3 regions of the Paenibacillus sp. FSL E2-8871 genome follow, and region 1 is predicted to be linked to each of the others. Evidence: predicted binding sites of a transcription regulator. Region 1 holds the regulator's gene; each other region holds the start of a gene.
The links. The regulator Rex, encoded in region 1, represses fermentation and respiration genes when NADH is low (regulators of the CRP and FNR family bind a similar motif). The targets are predictions, from matches to a motif close to TTGTGAAATATTTCACAA.

Region 1 (3,219 bases):
AAGCATTTAGGCATGCATATGAAGCATTTCACGGTGGCACATACATTATCGCGTCTTTATAAGGATAGTCGAAATGGCCAACTTCCTACACTTCGCCAAATGCTTCAGTCATCAGGCAGTGAGGAAGCTTCTGAATGGAGCGGAGTGATCGATAGAATCTATCCGGACCTGCTTACCGTAAAAGAAACCTGGGATCTGCTTAGTGATAAACTATTCAGCCTCTTGCCGGAACGTAGCGATGCAGCGGCGGGAGAAGCCGGCCAGTTAGTCATGCGGCTACTTCCTACCCGTAAACCGAAAGATTGGGATGAATTGGTTGCTTTAGAGAATACTATGAATCTGACATTAAGCGAAATTATCCGTAAAGGTGATAAAATGCTTAATGAGATGCGAGATCAAGAAGGTCAATCTTCCTCAGATAGTCTAGTTACCGATATTAGCGGCTTATTTAAGGATTTAGCTTCTATACGTGAGCAAGTACGGTTTTTTATGGGATTAAATGATGAGAATGTAGTATATTGGCTGGAGGCGAATGGAAATTATCGCAGTAAATCGCTACAGCTGTATGCCGTTCCTGTTGATGTTAGTACTCAGCTTAAGGAGCTGTTTTTCGACAAGAAGAAAAGTATCGTGCTAACTTCGGCGACACTCTCTGTCGATAAATCTTTCCAGTTTATGATTGATAATCTCGGACTTAATGAAGCTGCGGAAGAGGGGCGTCTGATGACATCACTCCTGCCTTCTCCCTTTAAGTATCGGGAGCAGGCGCTGTTAGTTATTCCGCGGGATTTCCCTAGTGTGAAGGGGAGTGTAGGCGATGCCCGATTTGTCGATACACTCGTACAGTCACTAGCAGAAGCAGCTATTACAACACGTGGGCGGATGCTTGTCCTGTTTACTTCTTACAAGATGCTACGCCAGGTTTACGATCCTCTGAAAGAGGCTCTAGCCTCACAAGAGATCACGGTGCTAGGTCAAGGCGTGGAGGGGGGCAGCCGTAGCAAGCTGATCCGCCGTTTTCAGGACAGTGCAGCTTCTGTACTATTAGGAACAAGCAGCTTTTGGGAGGGTGTAGATATTCCAGGTGAAGCATTAACATGCTTGGCCATCGTGAGGCTCCCATTTCAACCGCCAAACCACCCTCTAGCGGAAGCGAAGTCTGAGTTATTACAAGCCCAGAAAAAGAATCCGTTCATGAAGTTGTCTGTTCCTCAGGCGGTTATTCGCTTCAAGCAAGGATTTGGGAGGCTGGTACGGACAGCGCAAGATCGGGGTATTGTTATTGTGTATGACACAAGGGTGATAGAATCTCACTATGGGAAGTATTTCCTCTATTCGTTGCCTGGCCCGAAAATGGAGCATATGCTTACGGATCAAATGGTTCCTCGTATAGCGGAGTGGTTGGAAGACGGAGGCGTTTCTTGAAAAGAACGTCATCGATCTTATTAATCACTCTACAAGGAAGGGCGGTATAAGAATACCGCTCTTCCTTGAGACGAGGTGCAGATATTTCGATAGGATTTGAACAGAATATCACTTAAATTAGGAGGTAAATTATGAAATCGGATAAAATATCAGAAGCCGTTGTTCGCAGACTTCCTGTGTACTTGCGTTTCTTGAATGATCTCCAGAAACGTGAAATATTAACCGTTTCCTCACAAGAACTAGGACAAAAACTTGATTTAAATCCTGCTCAAATTCGTAAAGATTTAGCTTATTTTGGAGACTTTGGTAGAAAAGGTATCGGGTATGACGTAACTTATCTTATTGAAAAAATCCGTCATATTCTGAAGCTGGATCAACAATTGAATGTGGCTTTAGTAGGTGCTGGTAACCTTGGACATGCATTATCTAATTACAATGCTTATCTGAAAGATACTATGAAGATTACCGCTATATTTGACTCCTATGCACCTAAGGTAGGGCGGAAAATCAACTCTCTTACCGTTCAACCGATGGAGGAGCTTGGTCAGACGGTTCGTGAGCAAGGTATTCGAATTGGGATAATTACTGTGCCTGATTCAGAAGCGCAGAATGTAGCAGATATTCTCATTGAGTCTGGCATTGAGGCGATTTTGAATTTTGCACCAGTGATTCTAAAAACACCATCGAATATCCGTGTTCATGCTGCCGATTTTACAACGGATTTGCAAAGCCTTGCTTATTATTTGAAAGACGGAAAGGAAGAAAGCGGAAATGAAGAGCAGTAAAACGATTATTAAGGGCGGGCGTTTTCTTATTCCGGGAACGGATGAGCCGGTTCTGAGCGGATACATGACTATTGAAGATGATTTGATCACTTACATAGGAAAAGAAGAGCCTTTAATGGAAGATGATGTGCAAGTTGTTGATGGCAGTCGTCTGCTGTTTATGCCAGGTCTGGTAAACACACATGGCCATGCCGCAATGTCATTGCTTCGTGGTTATGGAGATGATTTAGCACTTCAGGTGTGGCTTCAAGAGAAGATGTGGCCAATGGAAGCGAAATTCACTGGAGAAGATGTATACTGGGGAACCTCCTTGTCGGTACTGGAAATGCTAAAAGGTGGTACTACAACCTTCTTGGATATGTATGATCATATGGACCGAGTAGCAGAGGTGGTCGAATTATCAGGCATCCGTTCCGTACTGATGAGAGGCGTAATCGGATTATGCCCAGAGGAAGTACAAAATCACAAGCTTGCGGAAGCGATTTCTTTTGCACGAAATTGGCATGGTAAGGCTGGCGGCAGAATTACGACGATGATCTCGCCACACGCCCCATATACTTGCCCACCGGACTTCTTTGTTAAGTTTGTACAAGCGGCACATGATTTGGATTTACCGATGCATACCCATATGTCCGAGACCAAACGCGAAGTGGAGCAGAATGTGGTGGATTACGGACTTCGGCCTGTAGCGCATTTAGAGAAGCTTGGAATGTTCACTCGTCCGTCTATTGTTGCTCATGGCGTTCATTTGAATGATGAAGAGATCGAGATACTGGCTCGTCATGATGTAGGCGTGTCTCATAACCCAGGAAGTAATCTGAAACTGGCTAGTGGAGTGGCTCGGGTTACGGATCTTCTAAAGGCTGGTGTGAAGGTGTCACTGGGTACAGATGGTGCGGCAAGCAATAATAACCTGGATATGTTTGAAGAGATGCGTCTTGCAGCCCTCATCCATAAAGGTGTAAGTGGTGATCCGACGGCTGTTCCAGCTCCGGAAGCGCTGCGTATA
Region 2 (3,219 bases), 3.0 Mb from region 1:
ATCCATCCAAGCACGACCCGCGCTGAAACTTCCTGTACCGGTTATCGAATTATCTGTCCGAGGAAGACTTATAACCGAAGTAAAAACGTTTGAGGCGTAACATAACAAGCCGATTAGGTACCAGACCACGGGGTCTATACCTAATCGGCTTGTTTCTATGTACAGTATCAAGATATTATTCAGGTTTTAGTGGGATTGTATTATGTATTGTATAATAGAACGACTGCCTCAACAGGTATTTATAACATAAAACATAGGAGGATACATGTCCTGGAGCAAATTGAAGCAACAACTGGAGAGTTTTCTCTGTCCTGCGTTATACGGCAGGGTTGAATATCGCGCAAGCAGTTACCGTTATTTACCTGATAAATCAGGGAATTGTTATATTTCGGTAGATAAAAAGAACGTACTTAATATGAATGATAGAACTAGCTCAATTAGATGGTATCAGACGGAGCAGGAGATTAAGAATGATTCAGATCTCCAAATTCCTATCAACCATGAAGACATTGAAGCGGTTAGAAAAGATAGTAAGGGGATCATCCCGGAGGATCGTTTAATAGTCATTGCAAGAAGCAGAAAAATATCAGAAGTTGCAAAGGAGCTTTTGTCAGCACAGACGTCATTAAGTAAATCGAATTTTATTGTTATAGCAACTAAGTATTTATCTATTTCCATAGAGGAGAGCTTAGAAAGTGACGATATCTTATTGAATATTCTAGCCTTAGTGGACAGACGAGTTGGAAAAAAGCGAATTTTAAACATGAGCGAGAAGATGAAGTTAAAGCATCCAAGTGTGCAATATTTTTATGAACTAAGGCGTAGTATATTATAACAATAAATAACTTCATTGAATATTCAAGAAACACTCTCTACAAAAATCCCTAATTCTACGTGACTTCTTCCCACCATAACAATAGCCATGATAATGAGAGGGATGTTCGCATATGGTGCATATGGAATCGGAGAGTGTCGCTCTACTGGTAAGGAAGGATACAGTGTTATGAGATCCTTATATTTATTGGACTTTGCGGACAAGTATGAGGAAAAATCGTTGTTAAAGAGATGACATCATTGCCGTCTCTTTTTTGTTTCACTTTTTTAGTATTGCGCTGACTCTGGTTCCCGCTACCGCATCTTACGATCACAAGTATGAAGACTGCAGCAAAATTAGCGTTGATGCTTATGTTCGAGCTCTCTCTGCTCTGCTCAGCTAGGTGACGGGAATCATAGACGTACTTGTGTGATGTTGCTACGATGTTTCATGGAAATTAAGTGAAAGTGATCACAAGAAATTACAAAAGGAGTTATTTATCGTGAAAAGAATCGTAACACTGAGCACACGCAAACTGATGGATACCGCAAAACATGGCGGATGTGGCGCATGCCAGACATCTTGCCAATCCGCTTGTAAAACTTCCTGCGGCGTTGCAAACCAGAAGTGTGAAAATGCAATGAACAGATAGGATTCGGAATTTTACCGCCCATTGCTCTGCTGATGGGCGGCTATTTTTAAGAAATGGATACTATCCCTAAAGGATGGCGAAGCCGTTTCTACTTGTGTGTAAAAGGAGCTTGATTAGCAAGTATGATTCATCAATATAAACTAAACGGATATAACATCGTGCTCGACACTTACAGTGGTTCGGTACATGTTGTTGATGACCTGGCATATGAAATTATAGCGCTTTATGAGGAAACTTCTGTCGAACAAATCGTGACATTGATGTTGGATAAATATAAGCATGATTCAAGTATTTCTGAGAGCGACATTCGAGAAACCATCGTGGATATCGAGGCGCTTATAAATGATGGTCAGCTTTTTACGAAAGATGAGTATGAGAACCTCTCGCTCGATTTAAAAAAACGGAAAACTTATGTTAAGGCACTCTGCCTCAATGTTGCGCATACCTGTAATTTGTCATGCGATTATTGCTTCGCTAGCCAAGGGAAATACAACGGAGATAGGGCAATCATGAGCTATGAGGTTGGACAAAAAGCTATCGATTACCTGCTTGAAAATTCGGGTCATCATCGAAACCTGGACATCGACTTTTTCGGCGGGGAACCGCTTTTGGCCTGGAAAGTGGTTAAACAGATCGTAGCTTATGCAAGAAGCAAAGAACAAGAATACAAAAAGAAGTTCCGCTTCACCTTCACGACGAACGGAATGCTGCTGAACGATGAGGTCACCGAGTTTTTAAATCAGGAAATGTACAATGTCGTATTAAGCCTGGATGGAAGAAAAGAGGTTCATGACCGGCTTCGCCAAACGGTTAACGGAAAAGGCAGCTACGATCTTATTGTTCCGAAGTTCAAGGAATTCGTTCGTAAGCGCGGGGACCAAGAGTACTATGTTCGAGGAACTTACACTCGTAACAATGTCGATTTCACCAACGATATATTTCATATCGCAGACCTTGGTTTTGACAAAATCTCTATGGAACCGGTCATCTGTGATCCAAAGGAACCCTATGCACTTACCGAGGAGGACCTGCCGGAGATATATAACCAGTACGAAATTCTCGCCAAGGAAATGATCGGTCGCGGTGAACAAGGCAAGGGGTTTACCTTTTATCACTACATGCTTGACCTCTCAGAAGGGCCTTGCATCCAGAAGAGAATCACTGGCTGTGGGTCAGGAACCGAATATCTTGCCGTCACCCCTTGGGGAGAGCTTTTTCCTTGCCACCAGTTCGTCGGGGATGAAGAATATAGCATGGGAAACCTCTGGGATGGGATCACACAACCTGAGCTGCAATGTCAATTTAAAGAGAGCAACTGCTACTCGAAGCCGGAATGCAAGGACTGCTGGGCGAAACTCTACTGCAGCGGCGGTTGTCCTGCCAATGCGCTGCACGCGACGGGTTCTCTGGTCGGAACCTATGACTTCAGCTGTGACGTCTTCCGCAAAAGAGTCGAATGTTCCATGATGGTGAAGGTTGATGAATCTATTAGAGCGATGGAAGGGCAATCTAGCTAGTTAACGTAACGGACGAATAAACTATAACCGAGAAATAGACACTTTTAAATAAAGTGCCCTTTCTCGGTTTTTTTTGTATTAACTAGAACTATGATCATAGATCGTCTTCTCCATCGGCAATCAGGATGAGGAATTCAAAACATGACGGCCTAATCTGTTTAATAGACAGAGAGGGCTTTTTTTATGTGCGAATTCTATGATTTTTTCTTTGATCACGAATTTAATATGACTAAAGT
Region 3 (3,219 bases), 3.0 Mb from region 1:
CCACCATCTCCACCACATTATCTGCTCCATGTTCCGTTGCCATCCACTGGATCGTATCCAATGTGTTGTATAAAAAGTGCGGCTTGATCTGCTCATGAATCAGTCTGAGTTCCATCTCCTTTCTGTCCTGCTCCACAGCGTATAATTGAACAAGCATGTCATTGAAGCTTCGCCCAAGATCGCCGATCTCATCCGAGCGCGTAACATCTGCTCGTATGGTTTGGTTGCCGTTCTGCACATTTTCCATTACCTGGCGAAGCGACTGAATTGGACGAATAATGGAAGAAGCAAGCAGCATCAGAAAGACGATAAACGCACTACCGATAAGAACGCCTACCAGCAATGCAGTCCGCTGGGTTTTGATCACCGCTAGCGATAGACTTGAATTCGGTACTTCGAGTACTAGCTTCCAGCCTTCCACATTTTGAATTGGAGCCTCAAATACACTCATGTTCTTCTTATCTGCTGCATCCTCCGCTCCATCTCCTTCACCCAGCTCTCTGCAATCGATGATAAGCTGGCCTGACTGGTCATATAGCATTACATCTTGAGCAATCTCCTTCATCTTCTTGACGGAGACGGCTGCGGCAATATAAGCTACCTCATCATTCACCGATGGATTCACGCGGTAGAGAATGACGACGATTTCAACTGCATTCGCTTTGGATACGATCGGATTACTCACCACATAATTGGAATCTGAATTTAGCAGTTGTTTTCGATAGTAGGGTCGGTTTAGTATCGAAAAAGGCTTGTCCTTTGCTGACCAGGAATTTCCGTGAATATCCACCACTCGTATGGATTCGTACTCTACTTGCTTCTTCGCCTCGAACTTATCGATCTCTTGCAGCAATTCATCTCGTGTCCAATGATGGTCCGAAGCTAGAGAAGCAAGCATGTCTATCTCACCGATGCGCTGATTAAACCAATAATCGATCTGGTCGCTGCGTGCATTAACCACTTGCTGCGTTAAGTTCTTATTCAAAGGGACAACCGTATGGTTCATCTCCAAATATATTGTTACAAGCAATGCAATGAACAGCAGCAAGAAGCAGCTTCCTGCGATTAACGTAATTTTTAAGTGAATTGATCTCATTGTAATCATAGCCCTTCACAATATCCGTTTCTTACATGCCCGAAAAAGACAAAAAAACGCTAATCTGTGCAAATACATAATGCAGTACTAACTCTATAATAGGTCTTGTGCATATTTTCACATGAAACACCATTCATGTCTAGGCTAGAGATAAGGGATTTGCCTAGCAAATCTGCCTCTCCCTAGTGTATGTAACCAATTCACAACAGAATGAAGGAGATATTATGCGAACTCACACGAAAAAGCTGTTATCTATTCTACTAGTCCTCAGTCTTATGTTCACGCTTGCTGCCTGCGGCGGTAAAGATGCAGCACCCGCTGCAGATGCAAACGGAGTTCAAGTCTTTGAAGGGGTTGGGCAAGGTAAACATGGTGATATTAAAGTACAAGTTTCCTTATTAGATAACAAGATCACTGACATTAAAGTAACAGAGCATAAGGAAAATGAAGTACTTGCAGAACCTGTTTATACGCAGCTCAAGCAAGATGTCATGGCAACTAACAGCGCAAAAGTTGATGCCGTTAGCGGATCTACGGTTACAAGCAAAGGATATCTCGAAGCCATTCAAGATGCAATTACGAAATCTGGACTTACCCTTGTCGCTGGCGCTGCAGTCAGTAAAAGCAAAGACAAAGAAGAAGTCGAGCAAACCTATGATGTTGTCGTCATCGGTGCCGGGGGTGCTGGCTTTAGTGCGGCTATCGAAGCGAAGAGCGCTGGAGCAAATGTAGTTCTGCTCGAGAAAATGCCAGCTGTTGGCGGCAACACATTGATCTCCGGTGGTGAGATGAATGCTCCTGACAACTGGGTTGAACGTGCTCTAGGCATCACAGATGACACGACTGAATTGTTCTATAATGATACGATGAAAGGCGGAGACAACCTCGGGGATCCAAAGATGGTTCGTATTCTTGCCGACAATGCTCTATCATCTGCCGAATGGCTGCGCGATGAGATCAAGGTAGAGTTCTTACCTGATCATCTGTTCCAATTTGGAGGCCATTCCAGAAAACGTGCGTTGATTCCTGTAGGTCATACAGGTGTTGAATTGATTACTAAGTTAAAAGCCAAAACAGACGCTGATCAAATCACGATCAAAACGAATATGAAAGCCGAAACCTTGCTGAAGGACGAAAGCGGCAAAGTAACCGGTGTAACTGCGACTTCGGGTACTGGCGACAAGATCACATTCCATGCGAACAAAGGCGTCATCATCGCTACCGGTGGTTTTGGATCCAATGTAGAGATGCGTAAAAAGTATAACCCTAAAATGGATGAAAAATATATGTCTACCGATACACCAGGATCTACAGGTGACGGTATCGTTATGGCAGAAACGATTGGCGCCAAACTGACAAATATGGAGAGTATTCAAACGTATCCAATCTGTAATCCTGAGACAGGTGTTATTTCCCTGGTTGCAGACTCCCGCTTCGATGGTGCGATCCTGATTAACCAAGAAGGCAAGCGCTTCGTTGAGGAATTAGAACGTCGTGACGTTATTTCTAAAGCAATTCTTGCCCAAACGGGTGGATATACGTATCAATTATGGAATCAAGGCATTGAGGATATTGGTAAAACGATCGAAGTTCATCAAGACGAATACGATCAGCTCGTTAAACAAGGCTTGCTCTTTAAAGCCGATACGATTGAAGAGGCGGCTGATTTCTTCAAAATTGACGTGAACACTTTGAAAGAAACGATTAATAAAGTAAATGATTATGCGAAAACAGGTAAAGACCTTGATTTCAAACATCGCGGTGGATTGAAATCTCTTGAAAAAGGCCCTTACTACATCGAAAAAGCTGTACCATCCGTTCACCATACAATGGGCGGCTTGGTGATCGACGAGAAGACTCGCGTATTGAATGAAAAAGGCGAAGTCATCCCTGGGCTGTTCGCTGCAGGTGAAGTAACAGGGGTCATTCATGGTGCAAACCGTCTTGGCGGTAATGCTATCGCTGATATCTTCACCTTCGGCCGGATTGCAGGTAAGCAAGTTGTAGCAGAGTAATCTTATGTTTGTGTAAGTGCTCTATTAATAAGTTAGCCTTAAAAAAATGCAAGATAGTTTGTTGAGTGCAGGTTGACTGATAACTTTCAAGTTTCCCTCTATGACATA

Region 2: a site for Rex is predicted at 1,274-1,291, ahead of scfA (six-cysteine ranthipeptide SCIFF). Genes of this name have one in related genera too.
Region 3: a site for Rex is predicted at 1,202-1,219, ahead of NYE25_RS24445 (flavocytochrome c). Genes of this name have one in related genera too.

What each region holds. Positions count from the first base shown of each region.
Region 1 is NZ_JBBOBV010000001.1:2,439,175-2,442,393, reverse strand. It holds gene dinG (ATP-dependent DNA helicase DinG) at 1-1,425, shown strand, start outside; gene NYE25_RS11215 (redox-sensing transcriptional repressor Rex) at 1,557-2,210, shown strand; gene NYE25_RS11210 (amidohydrolase) at 2,197-3,219, shown strand, end outside.
Region 2 is NZ_JBBOBV010000001.1:5,416,181-5,419,399, forward strand. It holds gene NYE25_RS24465 (SF0329 family protein) at 266-835, shown strand; gene scfA (six-cysteine ranthipeptide SCIFF) at 1,317-1,466, shown strand; gene scfB (thioether cross-link-forming SCIFF peptide maturase) at 1,589-2,983, shown strand.
Region 3 is NZ_JBBOBV010000001.1:5,408,230-5,411,448, reverse strand. It holds gene NYE25_RS24450 (sensor histidine kinase) at 1-1,096, opposite strand, end outside; gene NYE25_RS24445 (flavocytochrome c) at 1,321-3,111, shown strand.